Regions from separate parts of the Picosynechococcus sp. PCC 73109 genome, predicted to be linked through region 1. Evidence: riboswitches for the same ligand, from Rfam matches in the RefSeq annotation. Region 1 holds a riboswitch; the other holds the start of a gene.
The links. Region 1 has a riboswitch for cobalamin ahead of metE (5-methyltetrahydropteroyltriglutamate--homocysteine S-methyltransferase). Riboswitches for the same ligand answer to the same signal wherever they lie in the genome.
Positions count from the first base shown of each region.

Region 2: another riboswitch for cobalamin. It lies ahead of AWQ23_RS03350 (TonB-dependent receptor); the one in region 1 lies ahead of metE (5-methyltetrahydropteroyltriglutamate--homocysteine S-methyltransferase).

Region 1 is NZ_CP014003.1:127,576-144,055, reverse strand. It holds gene AWQ23_RS15540 (hypothetical protein) at 1-64, opposite strand, end outside; gene metE (5-methyltetrahydropteroyltriglutamate--homocysteine S-methyltransferase) at 48-2,294, opposite strand; gene AWQ23_RS15530 (hypothetical protein) at 2,393-2,644, shown strand; cobalamin riboswitch at 2,669-2,867, opposite strand; cyclic di-AMP (ydaO/yuaA leader) riboswitch at 3,303-3,466, shown strand; gene ntrB (nitrate ABC transporter permease) at 3,564-4,403, shown strand; gene AWQ23_RS15515 (CmpA/NrtA family ABC transporter substrate-binding protein) at 4,417-5,814, shown strand; gene AWQ23_RS15510 (ABC transporter ATP-binding protein) at 5,845-6,669, shown strand; gene AWQ23_RS15505 (exopolysaccharide biosynthesis protein) at 6,700-7,293, shown strand; gene AWQ23_RS15500 (cation-transporting P-type ATPase) at 7,314-10,238, opposite strand; gene AWQ23_RS15495 (hypothetical protein) at 10,532-11,164, shown strand; gene AWQ23_RS15490 (DUF427 domain-containing protein) at 12,064-12,348, shown strand; gene AWQ23_RS15485 (NACHT domain-containing protein) at 12,424-15,180, shown strand; gene AWQ23_RS15480 (2'-5' RNA ligase family protein) at 15,191-15,745, shown strand; gene AWQ23_RS15475 (nucleoside deaminase) at 15,742-16,317, opposite strand; gene AWQ23_RS15470 (ParB/RepB/Spo0J family partition protein) at 16,417-16,480, opposite strand, start outside.
Region 2 is NZ_CP013998.1:688,433-704,912, forward strand. It holds gene AWQ23_RS03290 (ABC-F family ATP-binding cassette domain-containing protein) at 1-630, opposite strand, end outside; gene AWQ23_RS03295 (DUF29 domain-containing protein) at 680-1,120, opposite strand; gene thrS (threonine--tRNA ligase) at 1,178-2,992, opposite strand; gene AWQ23_RS03305 (IS4-like element ISSysp2 family transposase) at 3,047-4,147, opposite strand; gene AWQ23_RS03310 (crossover junction endodeoxyribonuclease RuvC) at 4,274-4,759, opposite strand; gene AWQ23_RS03315 (DUF5615 family PIN-like protein) at 4,939-5,313, opposite strand; gene AWQ23_RS03320 (DUF433 domain-containing protein) at 5,297-5,539, opposite strand; gene AWQ23_RS03325 (hypothetical protein) at 5,737-5,934, opposite strand; gene AWQ23_RS03330 (class I SAM-dependent methyltransferase) at 6,016-6,834, opposite strand; gene AWQ23_RS03335 (iron ABC transporter permease) at 7,021-8,073, opposite strand; gene AWQ23_RS03340 (ABC transporter substrate-binding protein) at 8,070-9,284, opposite strand; gene AWQ23_RS03345 (phosphodiesterase) at 9,296-10,063, opposite strand; gene AWQ23_RS03350 (TonB-dependent receptor) at 10,104-12,071, opposite strand; cobalamin riboswitch at 12,435-12,582, opposite strand; gene AWQ23_RS03355 (D-alanyl-alanine synthetase) at 12,651-13,805, opposite strand; gene AWQ23_RS03360 (phycobilisome rod-core linker polypeptide) at 14,775-15,503, shown strand; gene AWQ23_RS03365 (PD40 domain-containing protein) at 15,597-16,112, opposite strand; gene AWQ23_RS03370 (LuxR C-terminal-related transcriptional regulator) at 16,109-16,384, opposite strand; gene AWQ23_RS03375 (hypothetical protein) at 16,477-16,480, opposite strand, start outside.

The DNA.
Region 1 (16,480 bases):
CCCGAATAAAAGCAGCTTGCCAAGTCGTGTCGCGGCGCTGCCAAACATCAACGGGTAGTCGCATCAATTTCCTCCCGCAGTTTCTGAGTTGCCGCCACCATGTGCTTGAGGGATGGCACGACTTCTTCCCAGCGGCGTGTCTTCAAACCGCAATCAGGATTCACCCAAATTTGCTGGGTAGGCAGGTTAGCCAGTCCTGCTTTTAACTGCTGTACCAGTTGTTTCTCTGTGGGCACCACTGGACTGTGAATGTCGTACACGCCATTGCCAATCTGATGGGAGTAGCCCCCTTCGGTCACTTCTTGCAGCGTGCGGTTACCACTGCGGCTGTTTTCGATGGAAATCACGTCAGCATCCAGTCGTTCGATGTCCTGGATGATGTCGCCAAATTCGCAGTAGCACATGTGGGTGTGGATCTGGGTCTGGGGTTGGGCGATCGCCGTCGCCAATCGAAATGCATCCACCGCCCAGGACAGATAATCGCTCCAGCGCTGTACCTTGAGCGGTAAGCCTTCCCGCAGGGCAGGTTCATCCACCTGGATAATCTGGGCACCGGCTGCTTCCAAGTCAGCAACTTCCTGCCGCAGTGCCAAGGCAATCTGAAATGCCTGATCTCGGCGAGAAATGTCGGCACGAGAGAATGACCAGTTAAGGATGGTGATGGGAGCCGTCAGCATTCCCTTCACGGGCTTTTGCGTCAGCGCTTGCGCCACCTGAAATTCCCGCACAGTCATCGGCTGGGGACGGGAGACATCGCCGTAGATGATTGGGGGACGCACACACCGACTGCCATAGCTCTGCACCCAGCCATTGACGGTGAAAGCAAAGCCTTCAAGCTGTTGCCCGAAGTATTCCACCATGTCGGTGCGCTCGAATTCCCCATGCACCAGAACATCTAGGCCGACTTCCTCCTGAATTTTGATGCACTCGGCAATGTTGGTATCAATGTTCCTTTGATACTCCGCCTGGGAGATGTCACCTTTTTTGTACTTCACCCGCAACTGGCGCACTTCTTTGGTTTGGGGGAAGGAGCCGATGGTGGTGGTAGGCAGATGTGGTAGCTTCACCTGCTTGTCTAGCCGCAGAGAGTAAGAGAGCGATCGCTCAAAATCTTCCACGGTCAAACTTGCTAAAGCCTGCCGCACGTCTGGATTCGGTGGATTGAACTGCTCGAACGCCTGCCACTGATGCTGCATTTCCGCTTGCTGGGCAGCAGTGTCTTCGCTGTTGAGCATCCGCGCCAGAAACACCACTTCTACCAACTTCTGCTCAGCAAAGCTCAGCACATTCCGTAACGGTTCCGACAACTGAGTTTCCAGCGTGGCATCGTGGGGGACAAATTGCAGGGATGCCGAAGGCTGTACCCGCAGGTTAGGGGCGATCGCCTGTAGTTTTTTCAACATTGCCAAGATGACATCGGGATGAATTTGCCAGATATTACGTCCATCGACGACCCCAGCTCCCAGAATTTTGTCGGCGGGGAATCCTTGGGATATCAACAGATCTAAGTTGTGACCCCGGGTAAAATCTAAGCTGATCCCTGCCACAGGTAGCTGCGTCACCCAGCCGTAGTTCACCCCCAGGTCATCAAAGTAAGTGACTAGCTGTATGGGCAAGCCGACGCTGGCTAGTTGGTGGTAAGTATTCTGCACCGCTGTCTTGAGATCGGCGGCTTGGCTCGTGACCAAAATTGGCTCATGCAGTTGGACTTCCTTTACCCCCAGGGCTTTGAGCTGGCCTAGGAGATCGACATATAGCGGCAGTAACTGATCCAACCAAGCCATCAAATCCCCGTTGTGGCGGCTCAGGGCCAAGAGGGTCACCGGACTGAGGACTACGGGTACGGCGCGATCGCCCAAAACGGCTTGCGATCGCTGCACCATCGCCAAGAATTCCCCAAAGTTCCCCAGAGGTTGCATCTTGTCTTCGATCTCAGGCACTAGGTAGTGGTAGTTTGTGTCGAACCATTTCGTCATTTCCAGCGCAGGTAAAGCATCCCGGCCCCGAGCCATGGCAAAGTAGCGATCCAGCCCACTCAAACCCTGAAACCGTCTGGGAATCAGCCCCAAACGTACCGTCCAGTCCAGGACATGGTCATAGAGGGTCTGATCCCCTACGGCAATGCGATCAATGCCTGCCGTTAACTGTGCTTGCCAAGTTTTGACTTCAAGATCTTGCCGTAAGGCCAACAAATCATCCGCGCTAGAAGTTCCACCCCAAAAAGTTTCTAATGCTTTCTTGAGTTCCCGGCGTTTACCCATGCGAGCATAGCCGAGAGTCGTTGTTTGAAACATCGTCATTATGTATTGTCCTAAATGAATTTGATTCTAAAAAATTGAATGACAAATTGTTAGGAAGCTTGACCACTAACCTAGGGAAAGTAACGCTACGAATGCAGCAAAAAATTACCCCATTTAGGATTAAACAACCTAAAAAGAAAAAGGCGATCGCCCATGAAATTGAGACATCGAAAAATGCCCAGGCCCTAAATCAAAACAGCGCCAATGACCATAACTTAATTGGCAAAATCGTTAGGAATATTTTGGCAGTGATGCCTGAGTGGTTTCTAAGACTTGGAAGAAGAGCTTTGTCGAAACGCTCCTATGGTGACACGTCCTTGAACGTGCCAAGACTAAAACAGTGATCATCCGTACCTCGCAGATGTTTTAGAAGGTGATTGGCGATCGGCGGGCATTCTGACTTACACAATTTTTAGGGCTTAATTTTAGATTGATCATGGCAATGACCCCTAAAATTGCAGCGCTAAAACTGGCTTACAGCTGCGGGACAGCGGCAGATTTTCACTGCTCTTTCCCCGTTTCCTCCAGTGGCTGATCCCTACTGGAACCGAAAGTAGATTCTATAATATCATTGAATTCATATTCTCAGTGCTAAAGGCGAATATTTTTCAAACAAATCATAAATTTGTGCTGAGGATTGTTGAAAATTAAAAGTGCCAAAAAGAGTCGCTAATTTTAAGGAAATCTCAAAGATAAATCTGTAATGACTGTTGCGGCAATAGGGTCAACCCATGATTAGAAATAGGGATTTTGGGAGTTTTGAAGCAAGCCCAGGAAACGCCCGGTGGGGTCTGGTCACTGGCAAGCCAGTGCTCGATGGAATTGCATGGGTGCTGGATCTGAAGAGCTGCGCCGAAAATCTCCCAGCGATCGCCCCCCAATGGGATATCTCCTGGCAGGGGCAAAGGGAGTTCAGTCCCCTGGGCTTGATTGGATTTTTGATTTTTTGATCCCTACGGTAATTTACAAAGTCCTTGGAGAAATGCTAGTTTATAGGCCAACTGAGTAAGTCAGCTTAGTTCAAGGTTACGAAGCCTTGAAGCGGGGGAACCACCCGTCAACCCAACCGGGAAGACACCGGGGCTTATTTTCTGAGATATGCAGAAAAGGGACATCTTCCAGTCCTAGCCCGTCAGCTAACCTCGTCAGCATCGGAAGAAGACTGAAGCGCGGCGATCGCACCGTAAATCAGAATTCCCAGACAACGACTGTCAGTTACCAATCACTTCCCTCTATTTATTGTGAAAGGGTAGGTAATTTTGCATGGTTTTATTATCAAGTTTGGCCCGTGGGGTCAGAAAGTTTTTGGTACCACCTTTTTGGCAAGGAAGTCTCCGGAAAGAAGTTTGGCTACCTCTCTATGGTTTTGGGGGATTGTTACTGCTCTGGTGGGCGATCGCCTTAGTACGGGGCGAAATGATGCCGACGCCCCTAGAAGCATTGGTCAATAACCTGGATTTTATTCTGCATCCCTTTTATCGGCGCGGCCCTGGCGATTTGGGTTTAGGTTGGTTGCTTTTGGCCAGTTTGCGCCGGGTGATTATTGGTTTTATTTTGGGGGCTTTGGTGGCGATCCCGGTGGGGATCTGGATTGGCCTCTCCCGTAATGCCTGGCTCGCAATTAATCCAATTATTCAAATTCTCAAACCTGTATCGCCCTTAGTTTGGCTACCGATCGCCTTGTCGATTTTTAATGGGGCAGAACCCTCGGCGATTTTTGTCATTTTTATCACCTCCCTCTGGTCAACGATCATCAACACCGCAGAAGGTGTGGCCCAGGTACCGAGGGATTATCTCGAAGTCGCGCGAATGTTAGAAATGCCCCGCTGGAAACAACTATGGCGGGTTATTTTGCCAGCGAGTTTACCCTACATTTTCACAGGTCTGCGGATCAGCATGGGAGTCGCTTGGTTGGTCATTGTCGCGGTGGAAATGCTTACCGGAGGCATTGGTATCGGTTTTTTTGTGTGGGACGAGTGGAATCGTCTGAATGTGAGTTCGGTATTTTTGGCGGTATTTGTCATCGGCATCACAGGCTTGATCCTAGATTCGGCCCTCGCATATCTACAAACGGCGATTACCCATCGTCCGGCCCAGCATTAGGAGCATCACTGCAATGAATAAAATAAGTAGACGCTCCTTTGTGTTTGGGATGGGGGCAACGGCTTCGGCATTAGTTTATGGTGCTTGTACTGCCCCAACGGATAAAAAGATTCAGGGTCGTTTACCCCACGCTTTAGCGGTTGAGCCCTTGGTACGGCCAGAAAGTTTGGAAAAACCGAATTTAACGGTGGGCTTTGTGCCAGTGAATGATTGTGCGCCCTTGGCGATCGCCTACAGAAAAGGTTTTTTCCAGAAATACGGTTTGAATGTCCAACTCAGTCGCGAAGCCAGTTGGGCCAATGCCCGTGATGGATTGATCTTCGGTCGATTGGATGCGTCTCCGGTGGTTTCTGGGGCCGTGACTAATGCGCGAATTGGTGCCGAAGGAGCCAGGGCTTTTCCGTTGGTGGCAGCAATGACTCTCCACCGCCATGGCAATGCTTTAACTATGAACCGACAGCTTTGGGAGGCTGGGATGAGACCATGGCCAGATTACCAAGGTGATTTAGCTAAATTTGGCCGAGATCTCCGCAGTTTTTGGCAAAAATCTCCCCTTGATGACCGCGCTTGGGGGATTCCCTTAAGTTCTTCAATTTATGAATATTTTGCCCGTTATTTAGTCGCCGCTATTGGCCTTGATCCGATGCGAGAGTTGCGATTGGTGATTACGCCGCCGCCCCAGATGGTGAGCAATATGCGGATCGGGGCGATGCAAGCCTACATGGTGGCAGAACCTTGGAATACTAGGGCGATCGCCAAAAATGAAGGCATTGGGTTTACGTTCATCCAAGGGCGAGATGTGTGGCGGGGCCATCCGGATCGGGTGCTGGCAGTGGCAGAATCTTTCATTGAACAATACCCCAAAACCTACCGCTCCCTCGTCAAAGCCTTAATCGAAGCCTGTCAGTACTGTGGCGATCCGAGTCATCGGCAAGAAGTGGCAAGCATTATTGCTGAACGGGCCTTTACGGGGGCCAATGTGAACTATACTCGTCCGGCCATCGTCGGGGATTACGACTACGGTGGTTTTGATGCCCAGCAACGGCTAGAGAGCAGTTTAGATACGACGACCTTTTTTGAGCTGCACCCCGAAACTTCGACAATTCCCCATGATCACTCCACATTTCTCTGGCAGTCCCAGGGAATTTGGTTAATGACCCAAGCAGCCCGCTGGGGCCAAATTGAAACATTACCAACCGATCTAGAGGCGATCGCCAAACGGGCCTGGCGCACCGATCTTTACCGGAACATTGCCGCCGAAATGGGGATTACCAGTCCCAGCGAAGATTACAAGGTGGAGCCAGCCACTGCCTTTATCGACCAAAAAGCCTTTGATCCAAGCGATCCAGTCGGTTACCTCAACAGTTTTGAACTGCGGGCCAACCGTCCCCAAATCTATCCCGTCAGCTAAACCCCATTACAAAATTAGCATCCCAAATCTATGACTAGACCCCAATCTTTCCCCTCCCCTGCCGCCATGGAATCTCCCAACGATACTTTTCTAGCCATTGAACATATTCACAAACAATATCCTAAGGCCGATGGGAGTCAGTTTGTTGTCCTCGAAGATATCAATCTCACCATTGGCGCCCAAGAATATGTTTCTGTCATTGGCCATTCTGGTTGCGGTAAATCGACCCTGCTGCGGATCGTTGCGGGTCTAGAAAAACCCAGCGCCGGCCATGTCACCCTAGAGGGGAAACTGATTCGCCGCCCCGGTGCTGATCGGATGATGGTTTTCCAAGGCTATGCGCTCTTACCCTGGTTAACGGTCCGGGACAATATCCGCCTAGCTGTGGATGAAGTTCACAAGCATCTTTCTAAAGGCGATCGCCGCCACCTTGTTAACGAACATATCCACATGGTCAATCTCACCGCCGCCGCCGACAAATATCCCCACGAACTTTCCGGTGGCATGAAACAGCGGGTAGGGGTTGCGAGAGCTTTAGCGACTCGGCCAAAAATGCTCCTCCTCGATGAACCCTTTGGTGCCCTCGATGCCCTGACCCGACCGAAACTGCAAACCCAAGTCCTCGACATTTGGGAAAACCACCGCCAGGCCGTGATGATGATTACCCATGACGTTGACGAAGCCCTGTTTATGTCTGACAAAATCGTGATGCTGACCAATGGCCCCCAGGCTACAATTGGGCAAGTTTTAACGGTGGATCTCCCTCGACCCCGACAGATCCACGAACTGCGGGAAACCCAAAAATACTATGATCTGCGCAATGAAGCCCTGGATTTTCTCGAACGCTATCAGTAAATGAGTCGTTTTTTGGCTCGCCCAGTCAGCATGAAAAAACTTTCTGAAAAACTACACCACTATTTTTTTGAGGAGGAACGTCCGGAGAAGGTGAGCCTAGCCAATGTTTTTGCCCTCACTGAGGAAAGATTATTTGGTTTTCCCCTGGCGCTCATTGCTTTTTTGAGTATTTTTGCAATTCCTGGCACCTCCTTTATTTTTGGCATGGCGATGCTGTCGATCACCCTGCAACTATGTCTGGGGCAGTCTAAACCTTGGGTGCCCCGCAAAGTTCTCCAAACGTCCTTTTCCCTACCGCAAATTCAGCGGTTTATGGGTTATTTGATTCCCTGGTTAAAAAGGGTCGAGAAAATCACAAAACCCCGTCTGACACCCATTTGTCACAGTCTGCCGGGACGAATTATTTTGGGAATTGTTTTGTCGGCCATGGCCCTATTGGTGGTTTTGCCGATTCCGGGGGCGAATACGGTGCCGGCGATCGCCATTTTTTTTGCGGCCCTCGGCCTCCAGGAAGATGATGGGGTTTTAAGCTTGCTCGGCATGGCGATCGCCTTAATTTTTATTGGGGTCATCATTGGCCTAATGTGGACGGGGAGTAATATTTTTCAAGTCATTTTTCGATAAAATTGCACCCGGCATCAGCGTCAACGCGGGGCGAAAAAACGTTTCCACAGTTCATCAAAACCCAAAATCAAGGGCGGACAAGTAATCAACACCAGCCACTGCCACGGATCGAGGGGGGCGGTCTGGAAAATATTCTGAAAAAACGCACTTTTGGTAATCATAATCACCAACATCCACTCAGTAGCAATACCTACCCAAATTAATGGATTGGAAAAAAATCCCAGGCGAAAAATCGAGATATTTTCAGAACGACAGGCAAACACATTTCCATCTTGGCAAGCGACAATCACGGCAAGGGTCATGGTAGTAGCTTGGGCATAGATGGCAGTGGTAGCCGCATCAGCGCTGTGCTGCAAAAGGTTAGGGGTAATGGCCTGGAGCTCCGCCAGACTATAGCCATGGCCCCACCAGACAATAAAAAAGCCCACCATACCTAAAGCCGCTTCAATGAGACCCAAAAAACAGTAGGCGCGCACAAGGAGCGATCGCCCCAGGAGATTTTGGGATTTCTTACGGGGGGGTTGGGTCATAATGCCCACTTCTGCTGCTTCGGTGCCCAATGCCAAAGCCGGGATCATATCCGTGCCCAAATCCACCGCTAAAATTTGCATAATGACCAAAGCTGGGGGAATTTTGAGGGCCACCATCAACAGAAAAGGCACCACCTCCGCGACATTAGAAGCCAAGATATAGGTGATAAATTTGCGGATATTTTGGTAAACGGCGCGGCCCTGTTCTACAGCGCTAATGATCGTCGCAAAGTTGTCATCGGTAAGGACGATATCCGCCGCTTCCCTGGCGACATCGGTACCATTTAACCCCATAGCAATGCCAATGTGGGCCGCCCGTAAAGCCGGAGCATCATTCACCCCATCCCCCGTCACTGCCACCACTTCCCCAATGTCTTTATAGGCTTGCACCAGGCGCAATTTTTGTTCGGGAGACATCCGCGCAAACACGAGGCCCGAACGATATTTCAGGATTTGCCGCAGTTGAGCATCAGACAGATGGCCCATGCCTTCTCCGGTGACGACCCGGACTTGCTGATTAACAATGCCAATTTGTTGGGCGATCGCCTGGGCCGTGAGGCCATAGTCCCCCGTCACCATCGTCACCTTAATGCCAGCGGTATGACATTGGGCGATCGCCTGCTTCACCTCCGGCCGGGGCGGATCAAACATCGCAATCAAACCAATAAAAATCAAATCCCGCTCAAGATCCTGGGCGCGCAGATTAACCAAATCCCGTTGTCCTCGTCGCGCCGCCACCCCCAACACCCGAAACCCCTGGGCTGCAAGGCGATCATTGGCTTGTACCACTTCTTCCCACTGTTCATGGCCCAAAGTTTGGATCGCCCCATTGCGCAACACCGCCTGACAATGGCGCAACACCTCCAGCGGTGCCCCTTTTGTAAAGGCCATACAGGGCAGTTCGCTCTGCCAAATATCTGACTCCTGCCAATCTAAGACCACAGTCATCAGTCGCCGGCGAGAATCAAAGGGAATCTCCCGTAACCGGGGATATTGTTGTTGTAAGTGTTCAATATTTAAGCCGGCCTTAACCGCGACAACAATCAGCGCAGCTTCGGTGGGATCGCCAATTTCCTGCCAGCGGCTCGGTGTGTCGAGGTGGACGAGCTGGGCATTAGAACAAAGGGCAGCCCCCGTCAATAGCAGGTCAATTTTCCAGCGGGCGGTGAAGTCTCCGGCTAAATTCACGGTGCCCGATCCAGGGTCATAACCGGCACCAGTGACTTCAATTAAAAAGGGTTGAATTTCTCCGGGTTGGCCGTGATTAGGGGTTTGTAAAGGCGGTTGAACAGGCAATTCTGCTTCGGTTAACCAGGGCAACCAGAGGTAATGGACGGTCATTTCATTTTTCGTGAGGGTGCCCGTTTTATCCGTGCAGATCACCGTGGTGGCGCTGAGGGTTTCCACCGCAGAAAGACGGCGAACAAGGGCATTTTTGCGCACCATCCGCCGGACACCCATGGCAAGGGCGAGGGTAACAGTCGGCAGCAATCCTTCTGGCACCAGAGCAACGATAATGCCAATGGCAAAGACGAAACTTTCCCGCAGTTCCATCCCCACTAAAAATTCCGTCAACAGAAAAACAATCACGCCCATCGTCAAGGCGATCGCCGTAATAACGCGGACAATCTTACCCACCTGAATTTCGAGGCTACTGGGTTCCCGTTTCACATTGGTTGTTAGATGGGCCACATGACCAAATTCTGTTTGGGCACCGGTGCCATAAACCACCGCCACCCCCCGCCCCGACGAAACTGTCGCCCCCGCCAAGAGTAAATTGGCAATTTCTGCAGGATTTGTTTTTTCTCGGGTGGGTTGTTCTCCCCGGCGGAGGGGCTGGCCATCACGCACGGACGCCGTTTCTCGCACCCGTACCGGATAGGCATTCCGCGCCACAGGCAATGATTCCCCCGTCATCACCGAAAGATCAAGATATAAACTTTCCGAAGCGACCAACCGTGCATCCGCAGAAAGGCGATCGCCTTCTTCCAGTTGCATCACATCCCCCGGTACCAGTTCCACCGCCGGAATCGATTGGAGCGCACCATCTCGGTACACTTTCACCTGTGCGGGCAACACCTTTTTCAAAGCTGCTAGGGATTTTTCTGCCTGGAATTCCTGCCAAAAGCTAAAAATGCCATTCACCCAGATCACGGCCCAAATCGCCCAACCCAATTCCGGCGTCCCCGACACAAACGCCAAAATTCCCGCCACCCAGAGTAACAGGGCCATAAAGTGAGTGACTTGATCTAAAAAACGCAACCATAGGGGCCGTTGGGGTGGTTCCGGTAGCGCATTTGGCCCAAATTTTTCTAAACGTTGCTGCGCTACTTGGGCCGATAAACCACCAGGCCGGGATTCCAAAACAGCATAAACATCTTCCGGAGCAAATGTCCAAATATGACTTGGTTCCATCACAGCGATCCACCAGGACAAACAATTAATTTGATGCTGTCACAACCCACGCTAAAACAAACATCTCTTCTGATAAGCGTCAACGATTCTTTACATCATTATTTGCTTGCATGACTTATTTACACCACCGCATTGATGTCGGCTCTTTAGGGAAATTTAATGGAAAAAATTGGCTAGAATTAAAGTAATATCTCACAGGATATCTTAACTAAATCCAGAGAGAGCGACTAATAGAAAAATTAGACTCACAATTTAGTCTAGGTTTGCTACCTTAATATTTACTTCTATGGCCCATGTTGATAACTTTAATTAAAAATAGTGCGGCGATCGCGTTTGTAATTTTAGGTTCCATAGCCGTTATTCCTGGGGCAAGTTCCCAAATTAGTGCTACTCCCTTATTACAAGCCGAAGATTTCCAGGGTTTGGTTTATTACCAAGACCCAAATACGAGGGGAATGCCCATTAATCGCCCTGGTATTTTCATCGGTCTGCCCCAGCAAGGGAGCAATCAAGGGGGTTGGTTGTTGGATATTCCGAGTAATGACGTGTTCGCGCCAAGTTCTTTGGGTGTCAATATTTTTCAATTTGAGCAGAAATATTTTTTATTCTTTGATTCAATCTCTAATTTTGATGATGGCAGAGCTTACAATCGAATCTTAGATGCCATAGAAATTCCCGCTGAGGCAGTTCTATTGCGTTGTTCAGAAAGTCTGAATGAAACATCAGAAACCATTGCGTTTTTAAATGCAGAAGAAAGGGCAATTGTTGAAGCGCAATCTCCCAGTGCAATGGATGGAATTCTCGCTGAATTGCAAAACCCAACGATGCTTTATTCAGTTGATTCTCGCCGTTTGTCCATTGAGGCTATTCCTGGGGAGGATTTTACGTGTAGAAGTTTTTCTCTTATCTATACAACTCTTGAATAATTGACTCCTTTCTTTGATCTAAAAAGACTTCTTCATTCTAAACATTAAAAAATTTTTTCTAGAAATTTAAACCAAAACTCCCCTCAATCTCCGGTAGCTTGGGGCCTTTCAGCATCACTGTAGCTACTTTGAAGGCGATCGTCACCCTAAAAAACAGCATTATCATAAGTTTTGCTTATATTTTTCCTCGGAATACTAAGGCTGAACCTGTTTACATTTCATTGAATAATAGCTATACTAAGTCTTAAGTCCATAGTTTAAATGCTATTGTCAAACTTATATCACCAACCCTAAAGGCAAAGTTCTATGGGGTTTTGCCTTTTCCCTCAAAATGCCCTTGTCCTCTAACGTCCCAGTCAATTACAGCATTACAAAAAGAAACTATGTACCAATACAAGCATTCTGATTTTTTGGTTATTGCGACCCTTGACTGAATGCCCGACTACGCCCCCGATGCTCGCCACAGTTACCTGACCCATGACAACCGGGTGTCGTCCATAGTTTTTTACAAGTTTCCTCCATCAAGCTATATTCGTCCCGATCTAGGCAATTGGGGCGAATTTTTTTGCGCTTAAGGCAGAATCCAGAGGCAAATAATAGCAGTTAATCTATTTTATTGCGTGGATTCTTTGCATTGTGTCAACCTAAAATATAGTGTTTAATTTTATAAATTCCAATAATATTGTGACTGTTCATTTCATTTTTTGAATTGGTCACTAAGCTGACTATCCTTAGAATAATTTCTGACAGAATTAATCCTGATTAAAGCTTGGCGATCAGGCCCACAATTCAAAGCAGCTTGTAAGACTAAGTTGACTTAGTTTTCACCACAGCAGATAGGCAGGTGCGTTAAACTCTAAACGTAATAATTTTATGGCAAAAATTAGGAGATTATATCGATGGCCCAGGCAATTTGGAATGGTGCAGTGGTGGCAGAAAGCGATCGCTGTGAAGTGGTAGAAGGCAACTATTATTTTCCCCCCGATGCCATTAAAACAGAGTATTTTAAGCCGAGTAACACCCACACCACTTGTTCTTGGAAGGGTCAGGCCAGCTATTACACCTTGTCCGTAGCCGGAGAAGAAAATAAGGATGCGGCTTGGTATTACCCAGAACCCAAGGAGAAAGCCGCAAATATTAAAGGTTATGTGGCGTTTTGGCGCGGCGTCAAAGTCGAGTCTTAGGATTTGAAGGGTTAAGGCGATCGCCAATGAGTTGTGGTTGTTTTGGTTGGTGATCCTTATGGGACACTAGAGGGTATGCCAAAGCAAAGTTACGGAAAAATTCCCCAGGGGCGATCGCAAACGCTACTGTTTGGCTTGCTTGATTTCGCGAATGATGCCCTCGATGCAGATAAACGCCAACTAGACCGACTACGGGCGACGATAAAAGTCCATTGGCAATCGCCCAGACGACTGGTGGTGCAGACAAAATTGCGCTATTTGCAAACTTTAACGGCACTCACTACTACGCCTTTAACCGTACCCCAATTGAAAACGGCCCTCAAGGATTTAGAAAGTTTTTTGGGGATTTTAGAGGATCACCGCATGACGATCCGGGGGTCTGATACTTGGCATTTTTCCTTAAATTTCTGGGGCGATCGCTGGGCACGGGCAGAAAATATACAACAGTTTAATCACACTTGGGCCGCGCGTCGCTTGGGGATATCCGAGAAGAAGCAAAATAATTTTCAGGAGAATTCTCAAACGGATCATGACCCAACTCACCCGGACTGGCAAAGCCTGTGTCGGCAAGCGCTGGATACCCACTTAACCAGTAATCCCCTAACGGCGGGGGATGGCATGGCCTTTGAATTAGCGGATTTGTACGTGCCCTTGGGGGTGACTGCCACCCATGCAGAGGAAGATTCTCCCAGCGATGATCCCCAGGATTTTTTGGCGCAATATCGCCATCTCTCCCATAATCGACTGGCGATCATTGGGGAGCCAGGGGCCGGAAAAACGACTTTTTTGCAACAGTTGGCCCTGGCTTTGTCGGCAACCGAAGATCTTCCTGTTTGGATCCCCCTGGCCGATGTGGGGGGGCGATCGCTAGAGAATTATTTGCTTGAAGTTTGGCTAAAGCAGCTTTTTAAGCAATTTACCATCGCGCCAAAAATCCAAACTGCATTTGCTGAACTGATTCAAAACAAACGGGTCTGGTTATTTTTAGATGCCCTTGATGAAATGGGGGACAATCTTAGCCAAGCGTCATTCAAACTCGACCGGGAACTCCAGGGCTGGTTAGGCAATGCTTCCGTCGTTTTAAGTTGTCGCAGTGCGGTGTGGGACACAGGGAAAAATGCCCTTACTGATTTTGTGGTCCACCGTTGTCAGGGCTTTAGTGATGATGCCCAGCGCCAACAAGTGCAATGCTTTATCCAAAAATGGTTTCAAGGACAACCTCAACTCGGCGATCGCCTCTATGGTGAACTAAATCGCAGTATCCACAGTCGCATCCGTGGGGTTGCGCGCCAGCCGCTGTATTTGACCTTACTGTGTCGCACCTGGCAGCTCACCCAAGGCAAATTGCCGGGGACAAAAGCCATTTTGTATCGCCAGTTTGTGGAGGCTTTCTATGACTGGAAACAAGATACTTTTCCCACAACCCAGACCCAACGCCAGCAACTCAATCAGATTTTAGGGCAGTGCGCTCTCAAGGTGCTTCAAAAAAATCCCGCAAAAGCTCGGTTTCGTCAGGCTGAAATTCAACCGTTTTTCGATGCCGTTGATCCTGATTTTTTTACCCTCGCGCTCCAATTGGGATGGTTAAAGCGGGTCAGTCGCTCTGCAACAACGGGGGAAAATGTCTACGCTTTCCATCATTTAACGTTTCAAGAATACTTTGCGGCAACGGCGATCGCCCACTGGGAGATTTTTATCGACGAAGGCGGCGAATATCCGATATTTTCGTTGGGTTGGCAGGAAACGATTTTGCTATGGCTGGGACGCGAAGAAATTGCCGCAGGCGAAAAAGAAAATTTTCTGCAAGCGCTTTTGCACTGGCAAGACCATTGTGGTGGTTTCTACGAAGTACGCGCCACCTGTTTTGTTGGCAAAGCTTTAGCCGAATTCCCGGAATTTTCCCAAGGGCAAGCAGTGATCGATCAACTGGTGCAATGGCGCTTTGTCACCGCCCAGAGGCAACCCAAGTTACCATCGCCCCTAGTTGAAGAGGCAGGCATTGCGCTCTCCAGAAGCGATCGCCAGCAGGTGGTGACTACCCTCGAACAATTTTTAGCGACCCATCCCGATGCCTTTGACCGTTGGTTAGCAGCCCATAGCCTCGGCAAAAACCATGATTTCGGCAATCCAACGGCGATCGCCAACCTCGAAGATCTGCTGACGGAAACCGCAGATCCGAATTTTCAACTTAATCTCTGCCGTAGTTTAGGGGCCATCGTTCCCGATAATGCCCTAGTCATTGCCAGTCTTACCCGCCTGCTGGCAGCGGATCAAAAAGCAACTATCCGCCGTAAAGCCGCCCTGCGTCTCGGTAAACTCCAGCCCTATCATCCCCAGGCGATCGCCACCCTCCAGGAAATTTGTCCGGATCATCCTTTCGTGCAAACAGATACTGTTAGTCAAACTCTGCCCACCCGACGGCGCACCGCAAAGCGGATCTCGGAGAGATCGCCCCAGCCAAAATCGTCCCGTGAGCAGGCCCTGGCTAGCCAAAGTCTCTTAAAAAAATTGAGTCTAGAAACCAACCTTGATCAACGCACAAGGCTAGTTGCCCGTCTCAGTGGTTATCTGCCTAACCACCCGGATCTAATTCCCAATCTGCTCACAGCTCTCCGTCAGGCCCGCCGCAAAAGTACCCTCAAGTTGGCCGTTGATACCCTCAGTCAATTAATTGAGACGGAACAATTCCCCCTCGTTTTGCCCCAGGTGAAACACATTTATCAGACGGTCACCCCCAATTCTCCCAATCGGCGCTACTGTTATAAATTGCTCTGGGACTGGTCAAAAACTTTGCCTTACGAAGCCTTTCAACGGGCTTGGTCATCTTGTTAAATTTATCTCTATGGCCCAATCGTTATTTTTCGTCGCGTTGTTGTTACCGCCCGACCTAGGGGCGATCGCCTCTGGTTGGCAACATTATTGTGTTGAGCGATTCCAAACCAAAAAGGCCCTCAATTCACCGCCCCACATCACCCTGCAACCGCCCTTTAAGTTTCCGGTCGAAGACATCGATCACCTTGAAAATTTTCTCCAAACCTTTGCCCAGAGCCAAATTAGTTTCTCAATTCAGTTGACGGGTTTTAATTGCTTTGCGCCGCGCGTGATTTATATCGATGTCCAACTGACTCCCCAACTCCAAGACTGCCAATCCCAATTAAAAACGGCCTTTGGGACACAATTAAACATTCAGGATCAACGCTACGGCGATCGCCCTTTTTGTCCCCATGTGACCATCGCTTTTAAAGATTTAAGCCGTACTAATTTTGACCGGGCCTGGGCCTTTTTTCGGGAGCGTTCTCTAAACCATTGTTTTACCGCTGGGGGTTTGAGTTTGCTACAACACAATGGCCGCCATTGGCAAGTTCGGGCAAATTTTCCGTTTCATACCCTGGCCTAGGCATTATAAATTGGCCCCTGTTGCGCTTGATAAAACTGCAAGACCCCCTGGGCAAAAGCCAGCTCCACTTCTGTTTTCACGATAATGCCGCGCTGTTCGAGGGCCGTTTGCCAATTTGGGGGTTTTGGCCCTTCGTCGAAACCAATGGCCTCCGCATCAACGCCCCTAGCTCCGCTGACTACGCGCTTTAAGCCAGACCAATGGATTCCCCCCAGACACATCGCACAGGGTTCGGTACTGGTAACCAACTCCAGGGCAGGCAAATTTGCAGTGCTGAGATTGTATTGGTTAAATTTGCGTTGGGCGATCGCCATTGCCACCATCTCCGCGTGGAGCAACGATAAATTTTCGCTAGTCACGAGGTTCACCCCTAGGGCGATCAGTTCCCCGGTTTCGATGTTAAAAATCCCGGCCCCGAAAGGCCCCCCTGTTTTTTGAATAATATTTTCCCGGGCGGCACCCACCACAAAGCGCATTTTTTGGCGATCGCCTGGGGTCGGTTGATATTGGCTGCTGTATGCCTGCAACCATTGGGGCAAACGAAAACAAATTTCTGGCGGTTGATGATACATCGCGTTTTTTACTCCATGTCTTGGGTTAATTCCATTGGGTCTTCGGAAAGTTAGAAAAAAAAGGTAGGTGCGCACCTACCTTTTAGAAACATACCTTTTTTAAGAATTCGACGGTGGTAGTTTGCGCAGTTCTCCAAGGAGTTTTTTCAATTGCCCTCGGATT
Region 2 (16,480 bases), on a different replicon from region 1:
TAATGCCCCCGAAAATTGAGTTAAATAGCCCTCCAACCATTCCACTGAATCGGCATCTAGGTGGTTCGTTGGTTCATCCATTAGGAGCAAATCAGGTTCTGATAACAATGCTGAAGCAAGGGCAATGCGTTTGCGGTAACCACCGGATAAGTCCCCTACTTTTGTCTCAAAATCATCAATACCTAATTTACTCAAAATAATCTTGGCATTGGTTTCCACTTCCCAAGCATTCAGGGCATCCATTTTTTCGGTAATGCTGGACAATTTTCCCATTAAACTATTCAATTCATCGCCAGAAGCTTTTGCCATTTTATGGGATAAATCTTCGTAGGCTTTAACCCATTTCATTTGTTCACTGCAATTGGCAAAAATCTGATCTAAAACGGTATTTTCTGGATCAATTTCTGGTTGTTGCGGTAGATAGATAATCCTTGCCCCAGAACGAACGAGCCGCTGTCCCCCATCAATGGGTTCAATCCCCGCAATCATTTTTAAAAGGGTTGATTTTCCGCCACCATTCACCCCAATCAAGCCGACTTTTTCACCATCATCAATACTCAAGCTCGCCTCTTTGAGAATTTCTTTAATGCCGAAATCTTTTTTAATGGATTGAAGGGTAATGATACTCATGAATTGTGAAGGGAGAGAATTAAAATTACTGTTTGGATACTTGATTAGATTAGCTTAAGGATTGTGTTAATAATTGATTGAACTCTATTGGAAAAGGATAATTCTGAGGGAATTCTACATCATATTTAATTTGCATATTTTCAAGGGCTTCTTGGTAGCAATCTAAGAAAATTTCTTGAAGATAATTTTTTAAGCTGGGAGAGTCCCTAAGAATTTTTAATATTTCTTTTTGGGTGCGTCGAATTGTCACGTCCCAACCGCGATGGCATTCTTCTAAAGGGACATATTTTCGTTTGAGGGCATGTTCAAATAAAGTAATTAAACGGCTTTCTAACTCGCGTTTTTCTCGTTTACCCAAAGCCTCTATTTCCTCGATTAAATTGTCTCGATCAAGGGCTTCTAAGTCACCTGATTTTAAGTCAGAGATGGTTTGTTCAATCCATTGATAAAAGTCTTGATCATAGAGGGTTTTTGATTTTGCCTGGGTCATAATTTAGCCCTCGCAATGAAGCGAAAAAGGGTTTACCGTGGTAAACCCCTACAGATATTAGAAATTGGTGTGGTTCGTGTTGGCTTCGATGAGGCGGGAAATCACTTCCTCCATCGGAATCGCGCCGAGTTCTCCAGAGGCACGGGTGCGGATACTGAGGCTATTGGCTTCAACTTCTTTCGCACCGGCGATCGCCATGACAGGAACCTTCTGTTTTTCGGCGTTGCGGATCAATTTACCGAGACGTTCCCCAGAGGCATCAGCCACGGCGCGGATTCCCACAGCTTGCAGTTTGTCCGCTTGGGCTTTGGCGTAGTCATAAAACTCGTCGCTGACAGGGAGAATTCTAACCTGTTCGGGGGCGAGCCACAGGGGAAAATCACCGGCATATTCTTCAATCAGAATGCCGATCAATCGCTCCAAGGAACCAAAGGGCGCGCGGTGGATCATGATCGGCCGTTGGCGGGAACCATCCTCAGCGACATATTCCAGTTCAAACCGTTCGGGGAGGTTGTAATCCACCTGCACCGTGCCCAGTTGCCATTCCCGTTCGAGGACATCTTGGAAAATAAAGTCGAGTTTCGGGCCATAAAAAGCGGCTTCCCCTTCAGCTTCAAAGTAGTCCATATCCAGCTTGGTGACCGCTTTGCGGATTGCGTTTTGCGCCTTTTCCCACACCTCATCGGAGCCAATATATTTATCGGAGTTGGGGTCACGGAAGCTCAGTCGCGCCTTGAAATTTTTCAGTTGCAAACTCTTAAAGACGGTCAAAATTAAATCGACAACGTTAAAGAATTCTTCCTCTAGTTGGTCGGGGGTGACAAACAAATGAGAATCGTCCACAGTAAAGCCCCGCACCCGCGTTAAACCGCCCAATTCACCGGATTGCTCGTAACGATAAACCGTGCCAAATTCCGCCAGACGGATCGGCAATTCCCGATAGGAGCGCAGTTGATCTTTATAAATTTGGATGTGGAAAGGGCAGTTCATCGGCTTCATCACAAAACCCTGTTCCGCCGCCCGTTCTGCGTCGCCATCCGCCATCATCGGAAACATGTCCTCGCGGTAGTTTTGCCAGTGACCGGACACTTTAAAAAGATCCACGCGGGCGATGTGGGGAGTCACGACACCTTGGTAGCCGCGTTTGGTTTGTTCAGTTTTAAGGAAATTTTCGAGGGTGGAACGGATCAACGTCCCTTTCGGCGTCCAGAGGGGTAAACCGGGGCCGACTTGATCGGAGAACATAAACAAACCCAGTTCTTTACCGAGTTTACGGTGGTCGCGTTTGAGGGCTTCCTCTTTGCGGCGTTGGTATTCTTTGAGTTGTTCGGGGGTTTCCCAAGCGGTTCCGTAAATGCGCTGGAGTTGTTGATTATTTTCGTCACCGCGCCAGTAGGCTCCGGCGACCGATTCGAGGGCGATCGCCTTGGGGTTAATATCACCAGTATTTTCGACGTGGGGGCCAGCACAAAGATCCCACCATTGATCGCCGAGGTAGTAGAGGGTGATCGGGTCGTGAATCCCTGCGAGGATTTCGAGTTTGTAGGGTTCGTTGATTTCTTTGATTCGTTTTTCGGCTTCGGCCCGAGAAATTTCTTCACGAATAACAGGCAATTTTTTCTTGACGATTTTCACCATCTCTTTTTTGATCGCCTTGAGATCCGCTTCCGTAAAAGGTTCTGGCTTGTCGAAATCGTAGTAAAACCCATTCTCTGTCCAAGGACCAATGGTGACCTGGGCGTCGGGAAATAGCTTTTGCACTGCCATCGCCATGACGTGGGAGGTGGTGTGGCGAATCCGCTTGAGGGTGTCTGATTCACTGGTTTTGGGAAGTTTCATCGGTTCGAGTTGTTCACCATTCACCTGATCCATGGTTGAAATATGCTCCTTAAAATTGCTCCAAAAAGTTTAGCAGGTCGCCATTCTCTAAGTACAGGACAAAAGTTGTATGGGGTGAAACTCTGACCCAAGTAGAGATTGGGGAGAAGCGGTAAAAAAGCGACGCAATAAGTCAAAGCCATAGCGAAACAAACTCCGAGCTCGACGGCCATGGGCCTTGATGATACGAATCGGCTTTTGGATATGTCGCCATAAACCCGCTTTCATCGCCCAAACAAAGCCAATGGCCAACAGAGCCAGCAGCTTCGACAAACGCACCTTATCGGTAAAATGGGTCGATTCCAAGCAAAAGCCACGGGTCTTAAGAGCTCCAAACAGGGTTTCAATTCCCCAGCGACGACGGTAATCTGCTAAAGCATTTTGAGGGTCATGGGTGGTGATGATAATCAGAAACTCATCCTCATTTTTACTAGCTCTTCGTTTCGAGTCGAGACGAGTGCCCATGACATAGACCTGACGACCCCAGACCCACCGTTTTCCTGGCAGTATTCTTGTTTCGCCAATGGCTAAGGAGCGAAACAGATGTGACCCCGCGATGGCGGGTTGACCTTTGCCTTTACTTATTTTGTCGGTCTGACGTAGGCGCAGACGAAAGGGAATAGGCTTATCGAGCATCAGATACGATAACCAGGGCTTGCCGATAAACTCTCGGTCTCCCGTGAGATAGGCAATCTCGATATTGGGAAATAAGGTTTCAAAGCGTTCGAGCAAATCCATCCGCTCTGTACTATTGCTGTTGCCCCTCTTCTTTTTGAGCATCGTCCACATCAATGGATAGCCGATACCCTCATGGACGACGCACAGCATTAGGATGTTGAAGTCAGTTGTCCCCAATGACCAGTTGGTGCGGTCGATGCTTAAGACCCAAGGTTGCGGGATAGCCGCGATATTCATTACCATCCTGGCGATTTTGTCCATGTTGACGTCAAAGGACTGAAAGAATCGCTGCATGCGTTTGTAATTAGACTCTTCTGCTGCATTGCCTCCCCAGACGGTGGCGAGTTCGGCGAGATTGACGGTTTTAGCCCGGAACAGTGCCACCAGGAAGAGGGCGATAAATGACAGTCTGGCTCCATGCCATCCGAGATGAGGTCGCAATTGGCGGCGAATTTCGCTAATCTGATTCATGAGGGCTTGATTGATTTGTGCTTATTTCCATCAAACCCTCTCCCTCTATCCTTTTCAAGCTTTTTGTCCTGTACTGAGCGCCATTCTATGTTATCCGTTGTCTCTGCTGGACTGGGGAATTTTCACTTACCGAATGTCATTACGCAAACCACAAGCGGCGGCGTAGGCGATCGCAATGGCATCGACACTGTCATCGATAGGCATCGTCTCCATCCCAAAAATCGACTGCACGAGGGTCGCTACTTCCCGCTTATCGGCCTTTGCATTACCGATGTGGCATTTCCAACTGGACTGGTGCAGATAAATCGGTTCGATGTTTAATTCTCGCAGGCTAACCAAGTTTAAAATGCCTAGACCCTGTAATACGCCCCCTGCTGCTTTGATCTGACGGCTAAAGAAGGGCATCTCGATGGCGATCGCCTCTGGGTGAAATTCCCCCAAAATTTCTGTGTAGTCCTGTTCAATCTCTAGGAGTCGTTGGGGCGTCGATAAATTTTTGGCTGTTTCGATAATGCCGTAATCAAGGATTTGTGGCAGCGTTTGTCCCTGTTCTTCGAGGACAGCCCAACCGATAATCGCTAAACCAGGATCAATGCCAAGCCAACGCTTCATGGCAAAATAATTTTTATAAGGTATTCATTCAGTCATAAATCTAGCATGACATTCAAAAAGCACTTCCAGCACAGTTGAGTAGCTAAAACTGCCAAGATTCCTGTGATAAATATTCAATGTAGGGCGATCGCCTTATCCTTCTATTTTTTTTGCCTGTGATAGCCTTTTAACGGTTGAATTTAGTATTCTTTCATCAATGGGAGACGGCGCATACGAACTCGACTCGTTTCAACTGTCACAATCGCCCCCTGTTCCAAATCCTCTGTCACTTCACCAAGAACTTTTAAGAGCAGATTGGTCAACGCTTGAGCACGCAATCTTTCAATGCGGATGCGAATTACGGAAGGAGAAGCTGCTTCACTTAGAGCCAGTAAAGCATGGAAGTCGGCATCAAGAGTAACAACTACACACTCATCATCTTTTGCTCTTTGAAGGATGTCGGTATCATCTGCTGCCGACAAACCAATCTCAGCAACGTGAATCGTATCGATTCCAGCCTCACTGAGCAACATTGCCGCAGAACGTGGCAAGCCCTGATCAAGCAGCAGTTTCATCACTTTGAGGTAGTTCTAAAATGCGATCATCCAAGTAAGAAGAGGCAAAAATCAAGGCTTCTTGGATATCAGCCTCTTCTAGTTCGGGAAACTCTTGTAACAGTTCTTGGTGATCGGGGTAAGTTGCCAGTAGTTCAAGCACGCGACGTACGGTAAGGCGCGTATCACGAATGCAAGGTTGTCCATTCATCCGATTGGGATTGCTGCTGATACGGTCTAATTTCATAAAATTAACTCTAGCTCGTTCGACGCTAAAGAGCAGTCCCAGTATGTATTGTTGGGTTGCGCTTCAAATATGATAATAGCCTACGGACAAGGATGACTGTTGCTCAACCGAACTTACGACGATGGCGATCGCTAGAAACCGCCAAAAAGCTCAAAGTTCCCGTAATCGATTACTTTCACTAATAATTAGATAGCGTGTCATGCTAGACGACGATAAAGCTCAACATTTTTCTTGAGCACATAGCTTGATGCTTGGGTAAAGTCTTTTTTATGGTTAGTCAACAAGTCTTCTATGCTCTCATACAGTAACTCTTCAGGAGAAACTTGGTTCTTCTGGGCCAACTTTTGCAATCGACTCAACCGCTTATTTGAGAGATTAATGGTAATAGAAGCCATAAAAAAAACTTAAATTTAGAACTTTTAAAAACACTTCCGGTGTACCTGGTTTCTTAGAAGATGCCAAAAGCCTTTAATTAATTAGCGACGAAATTTGCTCTTCAATGCAATAAATATATCAGGACGAAACATCTTTAAGGATAGTATAAGTGCACTTTTGACTGATGTTTCATCTTGTTCCACAAACTCTACTCGATAAGAATCAACTTCAAAGTTTTCGGATTGATAGGTTTTTGAAAAGAAATGACATAAAAAAGGAGTTTTTAGTGCCTCACGGTATGCACTTGCAAAGCTTTTTCTGCATAAAAAGAGTTTATTCGACCCAGCAGCAAAGGGAATAATATCGGATTCAGTTTCTTCTTGCCATAGTTTATAGCCAGTGGTGACATCTGGCCAGTCAGCACGACAATAATCATCTAATGCAATAACACCATCTGTAGATAACGATTTCTCCGCTAAGCGTAAGTCATTTTGAACAATCGATTTCCAATGTCCACCATCTATACTGAAAAAACGTACTGGGCCAACCTGTTGAAGGATGTAATTATCAGTAACATCCTCTGATGAACCCTTAAATATACGAATATTTGAATTTTCAATATCGTACATGGATAGGTTTTTCTGAAATAAATTAAAGTCACCTTTTCCAGAAAGGTCAAGATTCTTACTTTGGTCATCGAATATATCAATACAAAGCGCTAGCTCATTTTTCTTTAACGCCATACATAGTGGAATAAAAGATTTGCCATGATGAACTCCTATTTCGACTAAGCCGCCAGTAATATTTTGCTTGCATTGAAATTCTAATATAGAGCCGATAATTTCAGCATCTACGCGCTGAAGCCAACCAGCCACATCTTTCTTGCCATTACGAAGGTAGTCCCAAAATTTATCATTCATTAGTATAAAGAATTAAAAACGTTCAATTATTACGATGGTTTATTCGAGTTTATATGTCGATCTAAAAATTGAGTAGCCTTCCAATATTATAAAATCAATAAAAATTGCCACGGAATCAGTAAAGTAACTAAAACAAAAACTCCCAATTGGCAAAGTTGCCTGATCCTTCTGTTTCTTTAACTATAGTTAATGATGCCGCCGCAAAATTAAGATCACAATAATCGGTGCACCAAACATCGCTGTCACCGTATTTAAAGGTAATGTTAATTCACTTCCCGGCAATTGCACAATAATATCCGCCAGCAACGCCAGACTAGACCCCAATAAAGTCACCGCTGGCACCAAAAGCCGATGATCAACCGTTTTCAGTAAACCCCGGCAGAGGTGCGGCACCGCAATCCCTAGGAAAGAAATCGGGCCACAAAATGCTGTTACCGATCCGGCCAAGAGTGCTGTGCTAACAATAATGTGGCGGCGGGTTGCCTTGAGGTTGAGGCCAACGCTTTGGGCGTACTGTTTGCCGAGAAGAAGCGCATTCAAAGGTTTCGCCTGAAAAAAAGCCAGGAGTCCCCCCGCAAAAATTAACACCATAAAAATAGGCAACTGTTCCCGCTGGATTTCCGCAAAGCTGCCAAACGTCCAACTGAGATACAGGCGCAGCGCTTCCGTGGGGCTAAAGTGCAACAACAATGTGACGAGGGAATTGCTGACATAGCCGAGCATCAACCCCAAAATCAGTAGAGTGCCATTGTGGGGAATCCGACGGGCGATCGCCAAAACAAGTAGCAACACCGCCACTGCCCCCAAGCTCGCTGCCATCGCCACACTCAAATTTCCAAAAAGACCGCCCATAAAACCCGTTCCCAACAGCACTAGGGCCACCCCCAAACTCGCCCCAGAATTGATGCCCAACACAAAGGGGCCAGCGAGGGGATTATTAAATAGGGTTTGCATCTGGAGGCCGCTAATCCCCAGGGCTGCCCCGGCAAAGGTGGCGGCGATCGCCCGTGGAAAGCGCAGTTGCCAAACGATTTCTGCCCACACCGGATTGTCAATGGGTTGGCCCAAGGCGATCGCCAATAGTTGATCCCAGGGAATGGTCGTCGAGCCCAGACTCAAACTGAGGAAAAATAAAATCCCCCACAATCCCCCCAGCAGGATAAATAACGAAGGCGATCGCCACCGCAGTTCCGGTAGGGACAAACAAGTTAGAGGGGTCGTGGTGTAGGGAATTTTCACGGGGAATCTTGCAGGTGACGGTAATAATAAAGCTCGTGGTCAGGTAATTGATCCGGATGGGCGATTTTGATCACATCGGCGAGGATCACATCAGGATTGAGGGTGCCTCCTTCCCAAAAATCATTACCTCCCCCAGGCGCAACCCGGTTGTTGGCGGCATAGACTTGCTGGTTTTGCACTGCCTCAAACAGTTCATAGCGCGGGTCTTCCTGGAAAATATCGGCGGTGGTTTGCCAATCAGGATTCACATTCAGCCAAAGATCCGCTGTTTTTGCCCGACCTAGAACAGCCTCAAAATCTAGAGGTAAGCTCAGGCGGGCCGTTGTCGCATCCCAGGGGTAATTCACGTTTGCATCCCGCAGCAGTTGGGCCACATAGCTTTTGCCCCCCGGCACATACCAGACCCCTTGGTAGGGCGATCCACTCAGCACCGTTGGCGTGGTGTCTAAATCTTTGACTTGGTCCACGAGGGCTTGGTAACGGTTGGCGATCGCCCCAAAAATCTCATTGGCTTCAGCTTCTTTGTTAAAGAGGAGAGCCGTAAACTTGAGCCATTCAGCCCGGCCCAGGGGAGTGGGTTCCAGGTGAGCCGCGTCTAACACCACCGTTAACCCCAAAGAATCTAGGGCGCTGGTATTGTTCCCTTCGCTAGCATCGAGGCGATAATTCAAAATCACATCGGGCTGGAGACTCAGGATCGCTTCCCGGTCTAGCTGGAGGTTGCCGACTTCTTGGATGTCGCCTGCTTCAATGGCCGCCCGGATCTCAGGACTATAGATCAATTGGCGATCGCCTACCCCCACCAAATTTTCCGACTGCTTTAAAACTTCCAAATGGGGTAAATAAGTCGTCGAAAGAGCAATCACCCGGTTGACGGGCACTTCAACAATGGTCGCCCCTGGATAATCCTCTGGAATCGGCGTACCACACTGCACAAAAACATAGGTTAAATCCTGCTGGGCCGTTTCCCAGGGTTGCCGCACCGTCACCACTTTGTAATGGTCGTGGTATGCCACCTGAAAGCCCCTGGCAAATTCTGGTGTCACCTTATCTGGGAAATAATCCACCGCCGGATCATAGTTTTCGACACAGGCCGCCGTCGGTGTTGGGGTTTCTACGGTTTGTTGGGTGGGGCCACAACCCCCTAGCCACAGGGATAAACCCAGGCCCAGCAGAGAAATTGAACGGTGTGGTAAGAAGGGGAAGCGCATCGTTTTTTCTCCTACGCAAACCACGGAATGCGTTGGACTTTTGTCTGAAAGCGACCATCATCCTGGAGTTCAAACAGACGGAAACCTGGTTGTTCCCACAGTTGGCGATCGCCTTCGATGGGTTCCTGATCCGGGGGGGTCACTTGGGTACAGGTCGATGGCGTACCAAAGCAAGGAATGCCCCCCTGGGTGACGCTGTATTCCAGATGCACATGGCCAAAGAAAACCGTTTTCACCTGGGGATGGTGCTGGATAATCTGCCAAAATTCATCGCGGTTGGTCACATCGATTTGATCGAGCCAATCAACCCCCGCTGGCACCACATGGTGATGGATGGCGATCGCCACCGGAGAGTTTGAAGATTGTTCTAGGTTTTCCGCGAGCCAAGCCAGTTGCGCCGTATCTAAAAAACCCTCGCCATATTCTGGGTTCTCAAGAAACGAATCCAACAGCAACAGTTGCCAGTTCCCCAAAGAAACGTTCTTGTCTGGCGAAAGATAATCCCCCTGCAAAATCCCGGCCATTGCTTCTGGATCGTCGTGGTTCCCTGGCAGCCAATAGCTAGGAATCTGCGTTGCTTCGACCAAATCCCGTAGCCGTTCGTAGGCGATCGCCTCACCATGATGGGCCAGATCCCCCGTCAAAATTAGCCGATCTGGTTTAGATTGTTGCACCGCCGCCAGGACTGCTTGAAAAGACGCATCGGTTTTAACGCCGCGCATTTCGGCATCGGGATGGTCGAGGAGGTGGGTATCAGTAATTTGGGCAATGAGAACCATAGGAAATTGTGGGCAAAATTGGGAAACGAAACAAAGCAGCTTAACGGAATTGAGCATTGACACCAATCTGAAACCGACGCCCCACTCCAGGGTAAGCGGGGAATGTTTCAAAATCCGCATCAAACAAATTTTCCACACTCGCCGTTAAATTTACGGTATCACTGATGGGATAGCGCGCCCGCAGATCTAGGTTTGTGTAGCCTGCCAAGGATTCAGTATTGGCATTATTCGTCAGGCGATCGCCTACCCGTTTCAAAAAGATTCCGGCATAAATTCCCTGGGGATTTTCGTAGGCAAGGCCCACATTGAAATAATCTGTACCCGCAAAGGCGACCTCATTACCAACCACTGTCGGATCAGCATCAGCAAGAATTTCTGAGTTGTTCCAAGTGTAGTTAGCAAAGGCAGAAAAAGATCGGGACAATTGCAACGTCACCTCTGCTTCTAAACCTTGATTGCGGGCTTTCCGGACATTTTGGGGAGTGAATGTCCCAAGATCAAAGACGATGGCATCATCGAGAGTGTTATTAAAATAAGTCAGGCGCACCAAAGCACGATCCGAAAAGCGATGGTCAATGCCCAGATCAAAACTATTACCCAGTTCCGGCACTAAATCAGGATTGCTAAACCCAGGAAAATAGAGATCCACGGCAGTCGGAACCCGGAAATTGCGGGCATAGTTACCCCGAATGCGAGTCGATTCTCCCACTTGCCAGGCAAACCCTGCGCTGGGTGATGTGACTGAACCATCAGCCAAACTATTAAAGTCCTGGCGCACGCCCAGATTTAAAGCCAGTTCCGGGGTAATATCCAGGCCATAGCGAGCAAAAATTGCCCCTTGACTGAGATTTTCGTCGTAACTAAAGCCAAATACGCCAGGATCTTCTGCTTTTGCAGTCAAATAGCGATAATCAAAACCGTAGGTGAGATTTTGGGTTTCATTTAGTTGCCAATTGTGCTGAATCTGGGCACCAAAGGAATTGTTTTCATAGCGGGCATCTGTACCGCCAAATTGAGTATTAAAGAAGCGAAAATCATTTAAGTCAGCAAATAATTTTGTCGTCAACAGAGAATCATCACTATTCCCTAGGCGAGACTCTAAATCCAGCGACAGTAGCCAGTTATTATCATATTGCGTTGCGTCCGGGCTTGGGAAATCTACACCACTCGGAATTTCTAAATCCTTACTGCTGTAAATGCCGTTGAAGCGCAGACGGTGGCGATCGCCTAACTGATTAACCACCTGGAGATTCACGTTTTGGATATTCGTCGCCGCATTATCCCGGACACCCGACAAACCCCGTGTGGCAATGTCATAGTCAAAATCATTTTCTGCGGCGGTTCGGTCATAGGCCAGTCGCACTGCCTGGGTTTCTGCACCAAAACTCACCCCAATATTCTGGCGATTGTAGCCAAAGCTCCCCAGATCGATCCCGGTCTCTACTGCAACTGGTTGGTTAAATCCGGGTTGGCGCGTCACAATATTGATCGCGCCGCCGATGGCATTGGAACCAAACAGTACCGAACTGCCCCCAGGGATTAATTCAATGCGTTCGACATTATCGGTAGTCAAATTAGACAGATCGAAGTTCCCTGAATCGAAACGATTCAGCGGCCTGCCATCAAGCAAAATTAATGTTTGGGAAGAACTATTAGCCCCCCGAAAAATCTGAGAACTTTGGGCACCAAGGCGAGATCCAGCCGTGCTATCAATAAAAATCCCAGGGAAATATTTCAAGGCTTCGTTGACGGTGCGATACCCTTGGGCTTCAATTTGCTCCCGGTTAATCACATAGGCCGCACGGGTTGCATCTTGAACCGTTTCTTCCTGGCGCGACGGAGCATATACAGGTTGATTTAATAGCTGTTCAATGACCGTTAGTTCAAAATCAACGGTCTCTTGTTCATCATCTAGATCGTTCTCTTCTTGAGCAAAAACAGCGGTACTACTACAGAGAAAACAAACAATCGTAAAGCAAATCATCTGGGGCGTAAAAAATGACGTCATCTAAGAATATTTTGGGCTAATTTTTAATGTAATGAAGGGAGAATTCATAAAGCAATGGCAAGACTTTTAAGTCATAAAAAGCCTTGGTCAATAACCTTAAGAAAAGCAAAGCAGTTGAGCGATCAAAACATCGTCGATTTTTTCTGGTTTGCCAAAATCAATGCATTTCTCAACCTCATTGAATGAGGCTAATGCTGATGGAATAACGGGTTAAAGCAATGTTTAAGACAAACTCACTAACGAGACTGGGTTTGCTGATTGCGGCGATATTGCAGTCTCAGAAGATAGAAATTATGGGCAGCAGAAAAAGATTGAGTGCTAAAAGAAAACATCATCCGTACCTCGCAGATGGGTAATTACTAAAATGTTTACGCTTGGCTCGGCGGGCATTCTGACTTAGAAATTGCGGAAAATTTCCTTACAGCTGCGGGACAGCGACGGATTTGCACCGTTCTTTCCCCATTGCTTTTATCGGCTGATCCCCGATAAAACCGAACAGAGTCTAATTATATAGCAGGCGATCGCCCCCGATGTAAATAGATTTATGAAGTCCCCTTGAGCCTTGGGAGAAAAGCACCTTTAGGGATTAAGCAGGGCCGTAATATGGGGAATAATCTGGGCGTGGTTGGTCAATAAATAATCCAGGCGATCGCTAATCAGCGACAAAATTAAATCCTCGTAGGTCATTCCCTCTTCTGATAGTCCCTGGGCGACGAGGCTAGTGACGTTGGCAGCGGGCCGCTTAAGATCGGGTTTGGGATTAGCCTCTAAAATTTGGATATTTCCCATCGCATCCATCCGGGCATCGATACGAATTAAGGCATTTAAACTAAATTCCCAGTAGACTTGTTGGGCGAGTTTTGCTAGTTTTTTTTTGGCTGGGTCACTATCATCTAAAAAGCGAATTCTTTGGCCTGTAATTGCCTTTTTATCCATCGAGGTAAAAATCTTTTCATCGGCTTCTAAAAGACGCTCTAAAATCGAAAATGTAAAGGGAGATTCTAATTTTTCAAACCGTCCTTGACGATGGCGCACATAGCCACACACAGAGACACAAAATTCGCGCCCGGTTAAGAAGGGTTCAATCAAAGCGGTGTTGTGGGTTTGCTGATGTATGTTGGCGATCGCCTCACCGAGATCCTGGGGCTGATCCACAAAATGAATGTTCAAAGAGGCACGACCAGACACGGGTTTAACCAGAAAACTGCCCTGGTAATCGCCAAAAGTCTGTTGGAAACGAGCGTTGTCCTTGGCAGTAAATTGCCCCTGGGCCGGATGCCAAATCATGAACGGCGCGGTGGGAAAACCGAGCCCTTGCAGTTCCCGTTTAAAGCTATGTTTATTATCTAAAATCGAGCTATTTAAAGGGTTATGGCCGATATAGGGTACTCCCAACATTTCTAAAATTGCCGGGGTGTGGCAGACGGGATTGTAACCCTGAACCCCACCAGTATTCAGCCAAGCCAAATGAATTTGATGTTTCCGGAGGCGATCGCCTAATGTCGAATCATCGGGCAACACAAACACGTGCTGAAACCCTAAATCTTCGAGGGCCGCAGCAATGTCATGGGCTACCACTTCGTAGGTTTTGGTGGAGCGGGGATTGTGGGTTTGGTAGATCACGGCCCCCTGTGCTGCTTTGTCACCCCCATGAATTACGGCAATTCTTAACTTTTTCCGGAGAATTTCAAGGTAGTTTGGCAGTTGACTAAAATCGTAAACAAATCCCATCATTAACGTGACTTTCCCACAATTCTGAGCAGTTTTGTTATTTTAGAGGATCTCTGAGAAAGATATGGCAGGCAGAAAAAAAGAGATTGAGTCTTTAAAAGTACTAAGATCTCTAAACAAAAAAATTATGTCTGCATCCTGTTCGACAGACCTCACCAATGACCAATGGTCTCTCATCAACCCCCTACTTCCCCCAGTTCAATCTAGCAAGCTCCTGTCCCACTGACCTGCGCCAGGTTGTTCATGCGCGCTTTTATCTCCTCACGGGTAGTATTATCTAGCGCTTACTGCCCCGTAATTTTTTCCAATAGAAAATCGTCTCCTCCTACGCCCGCTAATGGTGTGACGACACGACCCTCGAATCCATTAAGCAAACTCCCCACCAGTGGAAATGCCGCACAGGTCACGATCACCCTCCTCACCCAGCTATGGAGTGGTCAATGGTCAATCGATGGATACAGCGACAATGATTCATCAGGAGATCGACTACCAAGGCGATGGATTGAGGCGCTTGACATAATTTTCAAAAGATTAGCTGCGTCAATTTGTTTCCATTGCGATAACGATCTTAATAGCACTTATGCTTACCGCTTCATCCCTGGCAAAAGATCCAAAGAGACCAATATTTAAGTCAATAAAACTTCTAGAAATTAGGCTTATATTTTCCTAATCAAACAAGAATTATTTCTTTATTTGTCAATGATATTTCTGAGATTGTCTGAATTATAAATCGTTATATGATTTTTGTTGTCTTAGTTGTAATTGGCAACTAAAAATAGGGAAAAAGCATACTGTCTTAAATGGCGAATGCCCTATTGTCCATAGACCCTTAGGGGGATTGTGGTGAAAACTTAAGAAAAATAAACCTTACTTTAAAAAAAGCAACTTTCCCGAAACTTTGCCTGGTCTAGTCTATAGTTTTTATAAACTTAATTCTTTTCATTTTCTAAAGTCAATACTTACTATAAAAAAATGACTATACCTCTATTGACCTACGAACCAAGCTCTCAGAATCAACGGGTACAAGATTTTTTTATCGGCAGTGAAGAAAGTCCCAAGCAATTTAGCGTGGAATCGGCTTTTGCAAAAACAGATTTTGAGACCTTAATCCAGGCGGCCTACCGTCAAATTTTCAATGAGCAGCAGATGCTTGAACAAAATCGCCTAAAAGTTCAAGAATCTAAGCTGAAATCAGGTTTTATCACCGTTCAAGACTTTATCCGGGCGTTGTTATTGTCTGAATCTTTCCGGCAACGGAACTATGACGTGAACAATAACTATCGCTTTGTGCAGATGTGCGTGCAGCGGGTACTGGGCCGGGATGTTTATGGTCAGAAAGAGGTTCTGGCTTGGTCAATTTTGTTGGCGACCCAGGGTTTAAATGGCTTTGTGGATGCCCTCTTGAACTCTGAGGAATATCTCGACAATTTTGGCTTAGATACTGTCCCTTATCAGCGGCGACGCATCTTACCCCAGCGCACAGAAGGAAATTTGCCCTTTGCACGGATGCCCCGTTATGACGCTGATTATCGTCAACAATTAGAAGATCTGGGCTATTTCCAAGAACGGGATGAAACGCCATGGGTCGCCCCTGCCTGGGTCAGCGTGATCGGGAAAACGGTTACCATTGCTGGGGCTGGCACCTTGATTTTAGGGGCGATCGCCGTTGCTTTGGCCGCTTTTGAAATCATTAAGCTGTAGGCCGATGGCTCGATTGAGGGCAAGACTTCAATGCCTTGGACAATACATAAAATTAACCTCAAGACCTAACAGGAGCAGATCTTGGGGTTTGGTTTATTCTGCTTCGACTAAATCCGGTTGAACACCGCGATCAATCACTTCAATATCCCATTGCCCCGTGCGATCGCCTTCAAAAGCTATCCAACGACCATCGCCACTAACGGTAGGATTACGCACTTGACCGATGTAGGTACGGGTCAGATTTTGGCTTTGGAAGGTTTGGCGGTCGTAGAGATAAATATTGGTTTTTCCTTCCTGCTCGGAAGTGTAGACAATGAAGCGACCATTGCGGCTAATGTCTGGCTGGTCGTAGAACACATTGGGTTGGTTTAAACCGGGCAGGGGCAAGAGTTTGCGTTGGGCGAGATCATACAAAAAAATACGCCGTTGTTGGCGGCGATCGCTACTAAAGACTAGATAACGGCCTTCATCGGAAAGGCGAGGATTTTTTTCGCTGTGGAGACTATTGAGATTATTGCCAAGGGGGTCGGCTGGGGGCGTCACAAAACTGGTACTCTGGCAGCCGATACACAAAACCCCTAGAAGGGCGATCGCCCAAGCATGGTTCATGAATCCGAAGTAGCAGACTGATTCGGGAGGGCACAACAGTTCACATTATCCAGGCACACTTTCCCCCACTGTAACGCCCAGCGCACCAGGGAAACGCGATTATCCGTCGCCGTTTTTGTCAAAATATTACTAATGTGGTTGTCCACCGTGCGCTTGCTAATGTCGAGGCGCGCCGCAATCTCATGGTTCGTCAGACCCGCTGCCACCAAATCGACAATTTCGATCTCCCGTTCCGATAAAGCCGCTTCACTTGCCGTCTTTTCCGTAGCCATAGACCCTTCTTTTGTCTGTGTATTGTTATTTTCCTATTGTAGGGGAGGTTTTCACGTTGGCTAGATTGTACACAATTCCCTCCCCCAGACAACTAA